DNA from 2 places in the Solitalea lacus genome. Region 2 is predicted to be linked to the other one. Evidence: riboswitches for the same ligand, from Rfam matches in the RefSeq annotation. Region 2 holds a riboswitch; the other holds the start of a gene.
What was found. A riboswitch is a leader RNA that binds a small molecule or an ion and turns the genes downstream of it on or off. The one in region 2 is predicted to bind thiamine pyrophosphate.

Region 1: another riboswitch for thiamine pyrophosphate. It lies ahead of L2B55_RS08690 (CHRD domain-containing protein); the one in region 2 lies ahead of thiS (sulfur carrier protein ThiS).

What each region holds. Positions count from the first base shown of each region.
Region 1 covers NZ_CP091740.1:2,038,656-2,046,915, reverse strand. The annotation lists gene L2B55_RS08715 (TraG family conjugative transposon ATPase) at 1-1,741, opposite strand, end outside; gene L2B55_RS08710 (DUF4133 domain-containing protein) at 1,763-2,080, opposite strand; gene L2B55_RS08705 (DUF4134 domain-containing protein) at 2,233-2,571, opposite strand; gene L2B55_RS08700 (hypothetical protein) at 2,816-3,016, opposite strand; gene L2B55_RS08695 (hypothetical protein) at 3,054-3,212, opposite strand; gene L2B55_RS08690 (CHRD domain-containing protein) at 3,588-4,082, opposite strand; TPP riboswitch at 4,292-4,389, opposite strand; gene L2B55_RS08685 (RteC domain-containing protein) at 4,679-5,521, opposite strand; gene L2B55_RS08680 (MauE/DoxX family redox-associated membrane protein) at 5,927-6,397, shown strand; gene L2B55_RS08675 (DUF6520 family protein) at 6,466-6,672, shown strand; gene L2B55_RS08670 (hypothetical protein) at 6,733-7,794, shown strand; gene L2B55_RS08665 (RagB/SusD family nutrient uptake outer membrane protein) at 8,135-8,260, opposite strand, start outside.
Region 2 covers NZ_CP091740.1:3,552,921-3,561,180, forward strand. The annotation lists gene thiC (phosphomethylpyrimidine synthase ThiC) at 1-1,122, opposite strand, end outside; gene thiS (sulfur carrier protein ThiS) at 1,176-1,382, opposite strand; TPP riboswitch at 1,464-1,561, opposite strand; gene floA (flotillin-like protein FloA) at 1,828-2,805, opposite strand; gene L2B55_RS15270 (redoxin domain-containing protein) at 3,005-3,469, opposite strand; gene L2B55_RS15275 (SDR family oxidoreductase) at 3,532-4,440, opposite strand; gene L2B55_RS19000 (DUF6875 domain-containing protein) at 4,583-4,702, opposite strand; gene L2B55_RS15280 (endonuclease/exonuclease/phosphatase family protein) at 4,897-5,742, opposite strand; gene L2B55_RS15285 (endonuclease/exonuclease/phosphatase family protein) at 5,843-6,652, opposite strand; gene L2B55_RS15290 (RagB/SusD family nutrient uptake outer membrane protein) at 6,727-8,260, opposite strand, start outside.

The DNA of each region.
Region 1 (8,260 bases), 1.5 Mb from region 2:
TTTCCTTCACATTGTCATTAGCAAGAACCAACGTAAACTCATCCCGCAGGTACTTGTAAAAACTATTAAAGCCGGGAAATATAGAAGAATCCGATGCAAGCTTTTCATAATAGAGCCTAAGTGCATTAGATAGCGCCACGTATTCGCTACGATTAAATGTTTCGTCATCCTTTTTCCATAATGCCAGTAGCAGGGTTTTAATGCTTTCCCTTTTTTCGGTATCCAACAGATCACCCTCGCCGATGTAAAAAGGATTAAAACAGATCGGATGCTTTTCATCGTAAGTGAAATAATAGCCTCCAACCATATCGCACAGCCCTTTGTAGCTATGTCCCACATCTACCAGTACTACGTGTGTTCCCTGTTCGTAATAGGATCTAACCATGTGATTGGTAAAAAAAGATTTACCACTGCCACTAGGCCCCAATATGAATTTATTACGATTGGTACAGTATCCCCGCTTGATGGGTTCATCACTGATATCCACATGTAGCGGATAACCAGAAAGCCGGTCCCCTAAACGAATTCCGAATGGGCTTAAAGAGGAGCGGTAACTGGTCTCCAAATTCAGGAAACAACTCGCTTGTTCACAAAACGTATCAAACGTATCGTTCATTGGAAAATCAGCTGCATTGCCGGGAATACCTGCCCAGAAGATTTGCGGAGCACCTGCAGTTTCTAACTTTGCAGTGGCCTCCATTTCTGCCAGGGCTGAAATGACTTTATTTTTCAGTTCCTTCAGCATTGATTGCTGATCCGTCCAGACCAGTACATTAAAATGCGCTTTAACAGGTAATCGCTGATAACGGATAGCCTCATTCAAAAACTCATTGGTCGCATCTCGTGCGATCGCATTTTCTCGTGAATAGGCGGACAATGACTGCAATCGCAGCCGCTTGTTTTCAAATTTCTTCAGTGTCTGGACGCTGTCCTCAATAAAAATATACTGATTATATATATGATTACAGGAAAGCAGTTGCCCTAGTGAAGCAGTAAAACCCACACTGAACTTCGTTCTGTCGGTAGAATAACGATCATAATTGATTCGCGCTCCACACAGAGCTGGTAATTCAGTCGGTTCTGCAAGGGTAAACAGCTGGCAATATTGATTGCCGATTTTTAATTCCCGATCAAAGCTAATGTCTTTAAGCAGCGGAGGAGTTGTATGCTCAGAAAGTGAGTAATAACGTTCAATCAATCCCATCGTTTTTGATGCCCCCACAAGGTCTTTCTCCTTTTGGCGGGTTAATTTTACAAAACCGCTGTCTTCAAGAATCCTCGCAAATTGACTAGCTGTATCCAGAAAGTCATGTAAAAATTGCTGATTTATGGTTTGTGGCGGAACAAAGGATCGCCGCAACAGGTTGGAAAAAAGCGATGAACTCAGCTTTCTGCCCTCGGGCTTCTTGGTAAGCAGCAAATAGCATATGTGCTTGAGGTAAGGCCGCTCGTTAAAAAAACGTTCGCTGCTATGGGTCAGAAAGCTTGATTCCCTTTTTTCAAAATCTGCAGCATAACGACTTTCAATGAACCAGTCTTGCTTATGGAATACAGAGAATTTGGGCAGCACTTTTAGTGCTCTGATCCATGTCTGGTGAAAGGCCTCATATTCTTTATCTGACAGGGTAAACAATTCAGGCAATTCTGCCTGATACACCACAGTAATGTCTCCTTGCCTTGAAACGATACAATCATGTTCCACATCCATTATCGGTAAAATATCACTCATCTGCTTTTCCATACCCACCTATTTACCTTGCTGTTAATTTGTTCTTTTTAGAAAAATTCGGGATTGCACCTTTATCACTTTAGGCAAACTACGCTTGGCTAGCGCTTTCATCATTCCATGTTCTCCGTACTTATTGCTTAATGAGTATACATTGAAAATCAATAGCGTACCTAGAAGCATGACTATCCCAATACAGACAAATGAATTAACACCAATGATATAAAGAATGACAAACAGGATTAAGAGCAACACCAGGCCTGCACCCAGATACCAAATGTATTGCGCTCTTAGTCCCTTAAATTCAACACTTTTATTAATGCCTTTATTGATTTGATAGATACTGTTATTCATTTGTAGATGTTCTTCAAGTACTGTTCAATCGCTTTTCCGGACAAGTAAAGGCACAACATGTTGCACCTTTTGTCTAAGTAATGCGATAATTTCAGATTATTTATAGATCAGGTAGCTATAGCTTTTCCAGAAACAACCTCAGCATAGATCCTCTAAATGCCAAAGAAAGATTTGATTACTGTGGTGACCACTACAAGGAACACACAGCTGCCAAACCAGGCTGCCGCCACCTTGCCCGTATCGGGATCGCCGGCATTCCATTTCTGATAGACCTTTACAGCGCCTATCAAACCAAGGATGGCACCTATTGCATACATCAGGTTGGTTCCCGAATCAAAATAACTTCGCACTTGCTGGTTGGCCTCTTCAATTCCGGCATTCCCATTTTGTCCATAGGTGTGTAAGCTAATCAGTGCCAGGGCCACACAAGTTGCAAAGGCCGATAGTTTTCTACCCGAAAACTTTTTAAATCCATTTCTTACTGTTTTCATCTAACTATTTTTAAAAAAGTCAAAGACTAAGCTCCTTCGGCCGGCCTTCCCGCTGGTTGCGGGAAGGTCTTTGAAGGACTTCCGTGGTGTTTGTCATGCTCTCTCCACTAATTAAACCCATCCAAACACACTTAACAACACTTTTAACACATTACACGCTCCACCCACACATATTAGTGTTGTCTTTTCCCAGAAGCAATTTTCAGCGGACTGATGCATCCCCCGCACTCTAAATCCTCTTCACTCAGCACCATTCCGCATAATTCCTGGACTCTCTGTTAAGAAAATTGATGATAACAACCTGGCAGGCAGGCAGATGTAACCCCTCATGGCTCACCAGCTTCGCTTTTAACTGAGCAATCAGCTCTGCTTCGCTAGCATTTTTGCCTGCCATTTCCAGGATGCTCTCTCCTCTCTCACTTATCACTTCTTCTAATTCATCCAACCTTGAAAACTTTTGCGCTCCTGCACATCCATTTAGTCTAGGTACTTTTCATTCTTCTCTTTATGTTGTTCTTGATATCAGTGCGGTAATAAACGATGGTTACAATGATGTAATAAAGGATTGCCAAAAGGCCCAAACCAGTTATAAATTCGTCCCAAGTAATTCCGTTAAACATATCTTTTACTTTTAGTTTCATGTCTCGGTTGTGTCCCGACTACATAAGTAAAGATGGTTGAATACAAAGGGCATTTATGACACTTTGGAGTTAGCTAACAACTATTATTTAAAAAGAAAATTAGTTATTGATTAAGAGGGAATTTGAGAAAAAGGCAGTTGGTATTTTCATAATCAGCTCTGAATATATTTTTCAGCCATTTTTATGGAGATTTAAACCATGGTGATGTTACCTAACAAATCAGGATTACCGGAAATAATTTGGATGGTAAAAACGCTTAACTTAAAATGATTTAAAATAGCAATAGAAGTGTCAATGAGTAGAGCTCGGGGGATATTAAAAGTCAGCATTGCTGGTAAAATGAAGGACTGCCATTTTAGGCAGCCCTTTTAACTTTTATTTAAGATTCGTTTGAACCTGACCTCTTATTTCCCCGTTAGGATTAGTTGGTGTATGAATGTTTAAATACCAATTTCCATCCAATAATTGTCGTTCCTGATCTTCAGTTAGCGTAGCTTGAGAAGAATAACTTCCTGCAGCAGCAGCAGGAAAACCTTGAATAGTTAACGTTGGAGAAGCACTAACACCAGGGGCTGCCGGTCCATGAAAGTGCATTGCTGAGGCAGCACCTGTTAAATTACTCCAAGTAATGGAATAAGTAAGCAAGTTTATATCGCCATCATATGTACCTGATAGCGACCCAGTAGCAACACTGATAACAGGCGGAACTTCAGATTGAGCATTAAGAACCCCACTAACATCGAACATACTGGTATTAATAATCGGGTTTGAATCGTCCTCACTACAAGAGGTTGTTAAGGGTAATGTAAATGCTAGCGCCATTCCTAGAAGGACTAGCATTTTAATAGGAATCATTCTATTGCTTAGCATTTTGAAAATGTTTGGTCCTCAAAGAGTATTCACAAACACCTTGCCATCAAACACTTGATTATCAATAACATAAAGCATATAACAAAAATAACCGGTTTAGAATATCCCGATTTTGTTCATAAATTTCAACAAGTACGTTCGGGACTGGCACCCTAAAGCTATTGCCCATGCCGTGCACACTCAAAAGAAAAAGCCTCGTATAAATAGAGGCTTCATCTATTACTCCTTTCCTACGCCAGTATTACCCAGTTCAAGTATAAGGGTATGATCTCAGCCTCCAAAAAAAGAAGCACCCCTCGAGTAACATAATATATAGTGAAAACTTCATGCCATTAACTTTTTTAGTCTGATAAGGCTTTTTCGTCATTTAATTAGTCAATTAATTCCAGGTTCGAGAAGAAATTACACAGAGTGTATAAGAAATTTCATACTTAAGGCTGGCATATTTTTTTTAAAAAATCTTGATACTAGGCAAAATAATTACTGGCACTTGCAGTTAATTGCCTGCACCCAAAAAGGCTGTCCTTTTAAGACAGCCTCCACATTTACCAATGACATGCCCTTGGGGCATTTTCATTTTTAACTATTCTTGCTTTTTAATAAAAGCTCATATCGGCATCATCCATTCTTTTTTCCAAACGTTCTTTAAGCACATCTAAAAATACCGTTCGATTCTTTTTGCGAATACGCATTCCCTGATAAACTCGATAGAAGTTTCCTAATTGTATATTGAACATTCGTTCAAGATTAGTAATAATATGCTTAACATCTGCTTTCCCGAAATTTACGCAGCCGCTAGACTGAAGTGCATAGGCCAGCTCGATCAGCGATGCTTTGGAGTCCGTCCATGTGGAGGAAACTTCTTTGGACTTGACCGGTTGAAGTTCAATTTCATCCAGCGCCATTAATGATTGATTAACATATTCCTTTAATTGCTCAAACGCTTGTAGTTTGGCCAGTTTGGAACTGTATATGGTTGAAAAATTGGGATCCATATCCAATAAATATTCCGGAAGCATGGGAATACAGCTCTTGTTTCTTAAATAAAACAGTTCGTCCATATGGCTTTTGTTTGTTCGGTAATAGGTGTATAAGAAATTGTTCCGGTCAAAAAAAAGCCTTAATCGGTCTAACTCCTGCAGATAGTAGTTCCTTTGCCCCTCTTTACCTCCAAATGGTTTGGAAGCTTCAAGATGAAATACCTCTATAAAATAGATCAACTCCCTCAGAAATAATGGCTTGATTTCCTTAAAGAATTCAATTTCTTCCGACGTGGTTTTAAAACGATAATTAAACAAAAAGTCTTTGAGCTCTTGTAAGGCTGATTCGGCAATGTAAAACGACTTTTCAGCTCTTTGCAATATGTTTTCCGATTCAATAGCACATAATTGCAAGCGTTCATTCATACGGACGTAAAGATTTGTTTTAAAATGGTTCATAAGCATGTAGGATTTAGATGATAAATGAATCAATCATAGGTTTATTATGCTTTTTACTTCAACTGTGCTCTTTTAAATAAGTTCCAATTAATAAGGCTAGTACACATAGTTGAATAAAAGTTTTTTTTAATTTACTAAAAACCATATGAATGAAACTATTGCATTAAAGTCCCTCCCATTTTTATATAAAGAATCAGTCAGACTAGCCAACAATTAACTCAATTTATAAATGGTTAATTATTAATAATTTATAAAAACAATTTCTTAATTATCATTCCCAAAAACTATAAATAGTATATTTTCTAAGATGTTCATTTATTGATTATTGTCAACGTCTATATTGACAGATCTATAACTAGAAATTTTATATATCAGACTAATTTTATTTGATCAAAACGGTCTGATATGAAAAAGATAGAATGGTCAACTGGAATCATTACCGCCTTAATAATTTCCCTTTTCTCCTATGCAGCTCTTAGTAAACTCTTAACCTTTGAGGAATTTAAGAATGAGCTGGGAAAATCTCCCTTGCTAAGTGACTTCCCACAATTGGTGGCTGGGTTTATTATTATTTCTGAAGTCCTATTGGTAATCGTATTACTGAATAGAAAATTCAGGATTTACGGACTTTATGGTTCTTTATTTCTAATGATACTCTTCACTTCTTATCTCATCATCACTATCAACTTCAGCTATTATGTTCCCTGTTCCTGTGGTGGCATTCTAGCTGAATTATCCTGGAATCAGCACATTTTTTTCAACAGCATCTTTATTATCCTATCTATCCTTGGCATCTATTTAAGCTCATCAACCTCCAATCTGAATAATGCAAATTCAAAAATATTGGCCAATCAGGGGAAAGCTGAAAACCTGTGAAACAGAGTAAGCATCTATTTTCATCTAGAGTTTTTGTTGCTTTTTGAGTTAATAAAGCATCCTCTATTATGAGAAAGTTAAAAGTTAGTTTAGCTGTAGCAGCTATTGTTTTAGGCATCGGTTCTGCATTTGCCACTAGTGGCAACGTTTTGCTGGAGAAATGCAAAGGCAATGTTCAACCTACAGAGTGTCAAGGTGGTGATATAGCCTGTTGTTATATTAACACTCCGCAAGGACAGGTAACCTTCTTCAGGGAACTGGCACCGCAAAAGTAACCAATGTTGAAGCCAGGGAAACCTGGCTTCATTTATTTCATAGTTAATCATCTTCAGACAATGAAAAAGAAGCAAACAATAAGTATCCTGATTATTAGCAGTATTGCAATAGGATTGGTATTTACTTTATACCTTTTATATGGAAAGCCCCAAAACCAAAAAAATGATTTTACCAGAAACATACTGGATTTAGATTTAAAGGTCGAAAGTGAATTAGAAAATAACCTATTATACAATCAATTGATTGGAGAGTATAAAGGGAGGCTTTATTTCAGATCGCGGCAACCACAAAAAATTATAACAGCAGACTTATTGTTAAAAGAAAAAGAACCTTTGACTATTGGATTTGATGCTCCTGAAAATCTTGCTCCGGCTTTTACCTGCACGATACTAAACGACGATCTATATACCCTTGGAGGGAATGTTCCTTGCATCATTAAGTATGATTTAAGCACCGGACGAATCCAATACTATAACCTACCATATCATTTCACTAAGGGAGTTATCATATCGCCCTCTACTATGATCATAAGATCGGAAGGAAGCACAAAAGGGACACAGGTTTTTCGAAAAATTCATTTCCCAACAGGTCGACAACTAAAAGAAAATTCAGAGGAATTACCTCTACATCCTGATGGCGGATTTGCCACGGATGGTAGGTTGACCTTTGATAAACAAACGAATCAAGTATATTATACGCACTTTTATAAAAATGCGATTCTTAGCCTTGATACGAACCTTACCTTGGTCAACAAATTCAAGACTATTGACACTTGCATTTCATCCCCAATAAAGGCAACCTCATCTACCGACGGCCAGTCGACTGTTTATAACCTAAGTGCTCCTCCCATTTATGTAAACGGATCTGTCACTATATATGCTGGTAAATTATTTGTCAATTCAATGCTTAAAGCTGATAATGAAACAGATTCATCATTTAACAATAATGCGGTAATTGATGTCTATAATTTAGAAAACGGCAACTATCGTGGTAGTTTTTACATTCCTAGTCATAAAGGCCAAAAATTGATCTCTTTTAGTTTCAATAAGGATAAGCTACTGGTTTTTTATAAAAATCGGGTGGTAAAAATTACGATTAGAAAGCCCCAGACATTAGAATAAAGGCTGTGATTAAACATATTTTAAACAGCATTACTAAATAATGTAACCATGACAGCATCAACAATTGGCCATTATTCTTGGTATTCCCTAAAGTTCTTTTTCTTATTCCATTGACAAGATTTCCAGGATTCATCTGGCTAATTTTAGTTGGCTTCAAACTACCAAAAACAAAGTTGCGTACCTCCGAAATGGAAAAAAAATTAATCAGCTGTTAGTTAACTACAAAAATCGGGTGGTAAAATTTACGGTAAGAATACCCCAGACATTAAAGTAAAGAACCGGACAAAAGGTCCGGTCTTTACCATTTAGCTATGTATAGAAAAGGTTGTACTCCTATCGATTAGCGCTCATTTTGCTGCATGCCACTTGCATTGATCACATCATCCGGAATCGGGTAAACATAGCGCTTATCCTGGGGAACCAGCTCATAGCTGGTTCCGTTCAGGTTCCGTTTCAAGGTGACGGC
Region 2 (8,260 bases):
AGAAACATCATAAGCCTTCATAATCTCACAAATTTCTTCAAAATGAGTATAGAGGAAGTTTTCCTTATGATGAGCCAAACACCAACCTGCCATGATAGAACCGCCACGAGAAACAATTCCTGTAACCCGATTAGCCGTAAGCGGTACGAATTGTAAACGCACTCCTGCATGAATGGTAAAATAATCCACTCCCTGTTCTGCTTGCTCTATCAATGTATCACGGAAGATTTCCCAACTTAAGTCTTCCACTTTTCCGTTTACTTTTTCTAAGGCCTGGTAAATTGGAACAGTTCCAATAGGAACTGGTGAATTGCGTAGCACCCATTCACGCGTTTCATGAATGTTAGCCCCAGTACTTAAATCCATAATAGTATCAGCACCCCAACGACAGGCCCACACTGATTTTTCTACTTCTTCTTCAATAGAAGAGGTAACTGCTGAATTTCCAATATTGGCATTGATTTTAACCAGAAAGTTGCGACCGATAATCATCGGTTCAATTTCAGGATGGTTGATGTTAGCAGGAATTATGGCCCGGCCTGCCGCAATTTCCTCACGTACAAACTCAGGGGTGATAGGCCCGCGAGGCGTTCTGGCACCAAAGGATTCTCCAGGATGTTGTTTATACGCTGTTTCTAAAAGTTGATTTTCACGAATGGCAACATATTCCATCTCAGCCGTGATAATGCCTTGTTTGGCATAATGCATTTGGCTTACATTTTTTCCTGGTTTTGCTTTCAACGGCAACCCTAAATTTGGAAAGCGAATATCTTCGAGTTTAGGATTATTCAACTGCTTTTGTCCGTATTCTGAACTAAGCTGTGCTAATTGCTCCACGTCGTTGCGCTTTCTAATCCAATTGCGACGCAGTTGAGGCAATCCCTTTCTTACATCAATCTCTTGTTGAGAATCTGTATACGGACCAGAGGTATCATACACTACCACCGGGGCATTCTTAACCGGAGGCTTTGTTTTATCAAAAGGCTGCGTATCATTTAAACTGATCTTACGCATGGCCACTTCTATATCATGATTTGAACCTTTTACATAAATTTTTTCCGACGCAGGAAACGGCTCACGGCTAATTACATGATTTTGCGGTTGTTGGCTGTTGTTTTTCATTTTATAATATGAAATAGGGATTTAAATCAAATGCTTAAGATTATGGGAATATTTTAACCACCCTGACTGGCTGTTACTATGGTTATATGAGCTGATTCAGGAACGAGAGTGGTACTCCAGCTACTTCGAGGAATCACACGATTGTTGAGGGCAACAGCAATTCCACGCTTTTCAAGCAGGTTAAGTACTGAAAGTAAAAAGCTTAGTTTAAGTTCTTGTTCCGAAAACTGATAAGGCGTTTTGTTTACAAACACTTCCATGTAAATAAGTTTTGGGGTAAACTTCAGGAAGTGCTAAAACCAATTAAGGCGAGCAAAATCATGAAAAGGCCAAACCATAAGGTTCCGCCGTAAACTTTTCCCTACGTCAGTATGAACTGCATCAGGTTCAAAGGGTATTATCTCAGTCTGGCTGGTTACAGACACCCCTAAAGTTTACCATAGTACGTTGCGAATATACGGTTTCTTCTTAAACAAGCAACAGGAAGAATGGATCATCCATTCGTATTCTTTCGAACACGTCACAGACGCGCGAGAACAGAGGTTAACTAAAGATCCACTTAAACCAACATTTATAACGTAGGGAGAGAAGGTAAACTTGCCATATAAACTTCATTATTACCTAGAGAGTTGATTTCTCTCAAAAGAAAAGGTTTCGATGGATTAACCGAAACCTTTTCTATATCCTTAAATAGTAAGAACTACCTTATTTCTTGGTTTCCCCGCCTTTAGGTTTTGAAATGGATTCACGCATTTCTGTATCGGCTTTCATATTTTGCATGCGGTAATAATCCATAATACCCATATTACCCGCTTTAAAGGCATCAGCCATTGCTTTAGGAACTTCCGCTTCAGCTTCAATTACCCTTGCACGCGCGTCTTGTGCTTTTGCACGCATTTCTTGCTCTAAAGCAACAGCCATAGCGCGGCGCTCTTCGGCACGGGCGTTTGCCACTTTTAAATCGGCTTCGGCCTGGTCTGCTTGTAATTTAGCGCCGATGTTTTCACCAATATCAATGTCGGCAATATCAATAGAAAGAATTTCGAAAGCCGTTCCTGAATCCAGGCCTTTTCCCAATACTACTTTTGAAATTCGATCAGGATTTTCCAATACTTCCTTGTGACTAGAAGCCGAACCGATAGTGGTTACAATTCCTTCACCAACACGGGCTAAAATAGTTTCCTCACCGGCACCACCTACTAATTGGTTAATGTTAGCACGAACTGTAACACGGGCTTTAGCAACTAACTGAATACCATCTTTTGCTACCGCAGCAACCGGTGGCGTATTGATTACGCGGGGATTAACCGATAATTGCACGGCATCAAATACATCGCGTCCAGCAAGGTCTATGGCCGTAGCCAGTTTAAAATCCAACGGAATGTTTGCTTTATCAGCTGAAATCAATGCTTTAATTACATTATTCACATGCCCTCCGGCAAGGTAGTGTGTTTCAATATCATTGCTTGTGATCTTTAATCCGGCTTTGGTCGAAGTGATCATAGCATTTACTACCAGTGCAGGCGGAACTTTTCGCAAGCGCATCAGCACCAAGGTAATTAAACTTATAGGTGCTCCTGACAGCCAGGCAGTAAACCATAGGTTTACCGGAAAAAGATAAAGAAAAACAAAAAGTGCTATTACAGCCCCTACAACAGATAGTACAATAGTAAATGGTTCCATTTTGGCTCAGTATAGTTAATAAACGATAGAATGTTTCTACCGCATAAAGATGAAAAAAAAATAAATTCAAAATATAACTTTTAGCCAATAGTTATTAAATCATATTTAGTCATTTAGTAAAGTAGTATTTATAAACAAAAAGAGCTGCTACTTTTCGCAGCAACTCTCCTAAGTAGTTAATATTATGCTAAAAATTGAATTAAGAGTTTACAATAGCATCAATTGCTGTAAAATCCGGTAGTTCACCTGCGTTCTCTAACACTTCTGCATATTTAATAGTTCCTTGCTCATCAATAACAAAGGCTGCACGTTTGGCAACTCCTTTTAAACCTAATACAAAGGTTTCATATTGCGCATCATATGCATTGGAAACTTCCTTATTAAAATCAGAAAGCAGGGGAAATTGATAATTATTATCTTCTTTAAACTTTGCCAAAGTAAATGGAGTATCTACTGAAATACCAAGTACTTGAGCATTCAATTTTTTATAATACCCGAATTTATCACGCATAGTACAAAGTTGCTCGGTACAAATGCTTGTAAATGCCAATGGAAAGAAATGAAGTATCACTTTTTTACCCTTAAAATCATTAAGCGATACTACTGTGTTATCCGAACTAAACAATTTAAAATCGGGAGCCTGATCTCCAACTTTTAATGCCATAACTATATTGGTTTTATTTAAATGTAGAGCAATCTATTAAAACATCGATAATCTAACAAAAATTATTTAATCAAAGACAACTGCTCATCAACAATCATCAAACCTTCTTCAAACGAACGAGGGCTATATCCTAATTCTTTTATCGATTTATCTAAAACAAAACCTGTTTTTACCGGACGTTTCGCCGGTTGATTTAAAGTATCTGCAGAGATAGGGTTGATCAATGATTTATCTAATTTCCAGAAATCAGCAATTCGTTCAACAATTTCCAAAATGCTCATAAAATCCTTACCTGAGGCATTAAAAATCCCCTTCACTCTTTTTTCCATAGCCAGAATACAGGCATCTGCCAAATCCTCGGCTAAAGTAGGATTTCGATATTGATCATTCACCACATTTATATTCTGTCCCTTTTCTAAAGCAGCTTTGGCCCACAATACAATATTGCTGCGGCTCATATCTTTTACTACACCAAACACGATAATGGTTCGTAAAATAGCGTAATCGATTTCGCTATCTTTTAATAACTCTTCCGACTCCAGCTTGGTTTGTCCGTAATAACTTAATGGATTAGGAGATGCTTCTTCATCATAAGGCCCGTTCGCCCCGTCAAAAATAAAATCAGTTGAAAGATGAATAAAGTGAGAGTTGGTTTGCTTGCAGGCATCAATAAAATATTGAACAGCATCAACATTCAATTTTTTACAAAGTTCACGTTCCGCTTCACAAGCATCAACATTGGTCATTGCTGCTGTGTGAATCAAATGATCAGGACGATGCTTTAACATGACTGATTCTACTTCAACTTGATTAGTTATATCTAAGCTCTCATAGACATATCCTGTTTCACGATATCGGTCGGCCCCTTTGGCTGTCGCTATCACCAAATATTCAGGATTATTTCTTAATTTATCCAGAAGCTTTTGCCCTAACAATCCGTTGCTGCCTGTAATCAGTACTTTTTTTGACATAAATAGTGAGTTATTCAGTGCAAGATGGGACGAAAAACTCAAAATTACCATTAGTTTTTTTTAACAAACTAGCTTTCAACTCATTCTCATTAAAGTAAATCTCGATGGAAGACATTTCTTGTCTGAATTTTCCCAGATGAAACTATCCAATCATCAAACCGTTTTCTACATACTTGTCTTTAATATTGCTGTGAACCACATCTAAAATACACGACTCATCATCCGGAATATTATTGAATACAGCCAGTAATGTTTTCTTCATTCTGTCTCCAACAGAAAAGAAGCCATTTTTTAAAAAATCAATAGTAGGATAATAACAATTGTTCCAAATTTTCTACACTACGACCGTTTACTTCTGGATGGCATGTGATAAAAAATGAATATTTTCAATGGCTGGCTTCACAAAGGGACACACTTCCTGGGAATGCTTAAAAACAAGCTTATACATCTCTTTTATTAAAAGCTTAACTCAGCCATTACCGGAAAATGATCAGAGGGGAATTTACCATGGTAGGTATCAGTAAGCACGCCCCATTTAAGTACTTTAATGGCCTTGGATACGAAAATATGATCAATGACCTCATTTTTATCTACCTGCTTCCCGAACCCATTGAATGAGCCATTGTTAACATAGGGATAGTTAACTTCTTTAAAGGTATCTTTCAGCACACCTGAATTGGCGATATTCTTATAACATTCGCTGTCGGGTGTAGCATTAAAATCGCCGGTTAAAACAACCGGTTCATTTCCGGCAATTGCTTTGATTTTGGCTAATATCAATTTACTGCCTTCGTTACGAGCCACAACACCCTGATGATCATAATGAGCGTTAAAGAAATAAAATTTCCGTTTTGTCTTTATATCCTGTAAATAAACCCATGAGCAAATACGGTTGCAGCAGGTAGCATCCCAGCCCAATGAAGGCTTATCGGGAGTTTGAGAAAGCCAGAAATCGCCTTTATTTAATAACCTGAACTTATCTTTCTTAAAGAAAATTGCCGAATGCTCACCTTTATCCTTACCATCATCACGGCCAATACCATAACGTTCGTATTGCGGCATTGTATTGGTGATATCATCCAATTGGTGCTTTAAAGCTTCCTGGGTTCCAAAAACATCAAAGTCGTGAAAACGGATGAGAGCGGCAACAATCGGAGCCCTGTCAACCCATAAATTACCGGCATCACCCGGATTATCGAACCGAAGGTTATAGGTACTAACTTTTAAGGCTTGTGCGTAAGCCAGCCTTGTACAACACGCCAGTACCAGTACCAACGTGAAAAAGAAACGGTTTAATTTCATTGTAATGTAGTTGGGTTTTCTATATATTTTTCGGATTGTAGATTTCGGATTATAACATATAAGTTGTCTCAATCCAAAATCTAAAATCCAAAATCTAAAATCATTTTAACTTTAATTCGGCCACTACCGGTAAATGATCAGATGCATAGGTTTCAGAGATCACCTGATGCGATAACACCTTAATTATAGAAGGCGTATACATAATAAAGTCGATCTCCCGATCAGGATTAATCACTGGGATGGTAGGTGCACAATTTTGCATGCAGCTGCGTTTAAAGAACTGATCGGTATAATTAATGGGTTCTGAACCTGGCACGGCATTAAAATCGCCGCATAAAATTACCGGCTGTTTCTCATTTTTAAACAATTCAGCAATTTTCTGAACCTGCAGCATTCTGTTTTCAGGTTTAAGATCGAGATGGGTTGCGGCAAACTTTACTTTCCTTCCATCTTTTAACGCTACCGTAATAACTGCTAAAGCACGCGGTTCTCCACCAGCTCCCTCTTGCATTGGTAAGGCATAAGCAACCGAATCAAGCACCGGATATTTAGAGAGCACTGCTATACCGTATTCCCCACCCTGAAAATCAATACCTTTAGCAAAGAACGAATACATACCGGTTAAACGGGCCAGCTCACGGGCCTGGTGCATCTCTTTACCCGAACGGCTTGTATGCACATCTATCTCCTGTAAAGCAACAAGATCAGGCTTTGCGGCATTAATCACTCTGGCTATTGCAGCAAGATCTATTTTAGAACCTTCCGAAGGCGGATTGCAATGATGCACATTATACGTCATTACCCTAAGACCGGAATCTTTAGGCTTTTCATTGTTGTTGGCGGCATTAATATTTTCACCAGCTCCAATTAAAAGGAGCATCAAAAGGACTAATTTATTTATATACTTCATTTTAAATTGAGATTTAAACTAATCACTTCACTTTGTTAATCAAAAATTTATGTTCGTCGTTGTATGTGTTTTCATTAGTTAACCCCATCCAACCAGCCTGGATTTTGGGTAAGATTTTTATTCAGTAATCGTTCCTGAATGGGAATCGGATATAGATAATCTCTCGCTTCATCAAAAGTCTTGGCAATGCTTGGGTTTACAAGTATTAAACCGCCTGATTGATTATTTTCCAATATTATTTCACTTCCCAATTTTAGGTATTGTGGCCCCTTAGCACTCGGTTTGGTACCAGTATAAATCTCTACATCAACCTGACCATCCTTATCAAGATCATACTTACCCAGTCCTGTAAAACACATTCCTTTATATTGTTCAGCTAATAAATGCCCCTCTTTCCATCTCAACAAATCATTCCATCTAAAACTTTCCATTACAAGTTCTATTCTACGCTCCCTGCGAATTTCTAACAATATACCTTTATTGCCACCGCTTACATGCGTGTACTGTCCGGCCAAATATGAATCAGGGGTTGCATTAGCCATAGCCATATCAAGGTTAGGCATCCCTACCCTGTCGCGTAACAGCTTAACCGATTTATCAATATCAGCCTGGGTTAATTCTCCCAATTCTGCTTTAGCCTCCGCATAATTCAACAACACCTCGCCATAACGAAACAACGGCATATCATTCGAAGATCGGTTAAACGAATCGTAGGTTTCTTCAGTTACAAACTTAATCAACTGGTATCCGGTTACTGAAGCCCCGAATGAAGGAACCAACTTATTTGTATTGCCAATCCGGGTGTATCCGGGTGTACGTATTGTTTGCGACAAGCGGGGATCACGATTTTGTGTCTCGTCATAAAACTGCATCTTATCATAACCGGCTATATCTGTGAAGCGAGTCCCGTCTTTCATTAAATAGCTATTTACCAGTTTCTTTTCAAGACCCGGTTTACCGTAAGATGCTGTAATTGTATAGTAGTTAAGATTATGCCATATCTGCAACTCATTACTAAAGCGTCTTGCTAGAATTATTTCCTGATCTATTGCCTTTGCTGATGAAAAAAGCTGTAAGTAGGCTTTATCAGGAGTACTTTTATAAATGCTGTATTGTTTACTATTGATTAATTCTTCAGCAGCGGAAGCTGATTCTCTAAGAAACTTATCAGCCTCCGGTAAATTAAACTCTGTATGATATTTTCTGAATGTTCCTTCAAAAAGGCAGATTCTTGATTTCAGCGCCAGGGCTGTCCATTTGGTTACCTGCTCTACACTCCTTGTAGTACCCAAGTTTGCAACGGCATAATTTATATCGGCAAGTACTGAGTCCATCACCAGTGTCCGTGGATCCCTGGCTTTCTGCAAAGCAGCTTCATCATTAATGTTTATCACACCCGAATACCAGGGTACATCACCAAACTTTGATACTTTATCAAAATAAAAATAGGCGCGGAACAATCGGGCTATGGCCACGTATTTCTTCACTGAAGGACCATTGATAAACTTATTATAATTTGCCAGGAAGTAGTTTATCTTCCTTAATTCGCCCCAGGTCCATGAACCGCCCGATACTGGCACCGTACGTTTACCGGTAAGCATGTCCCCA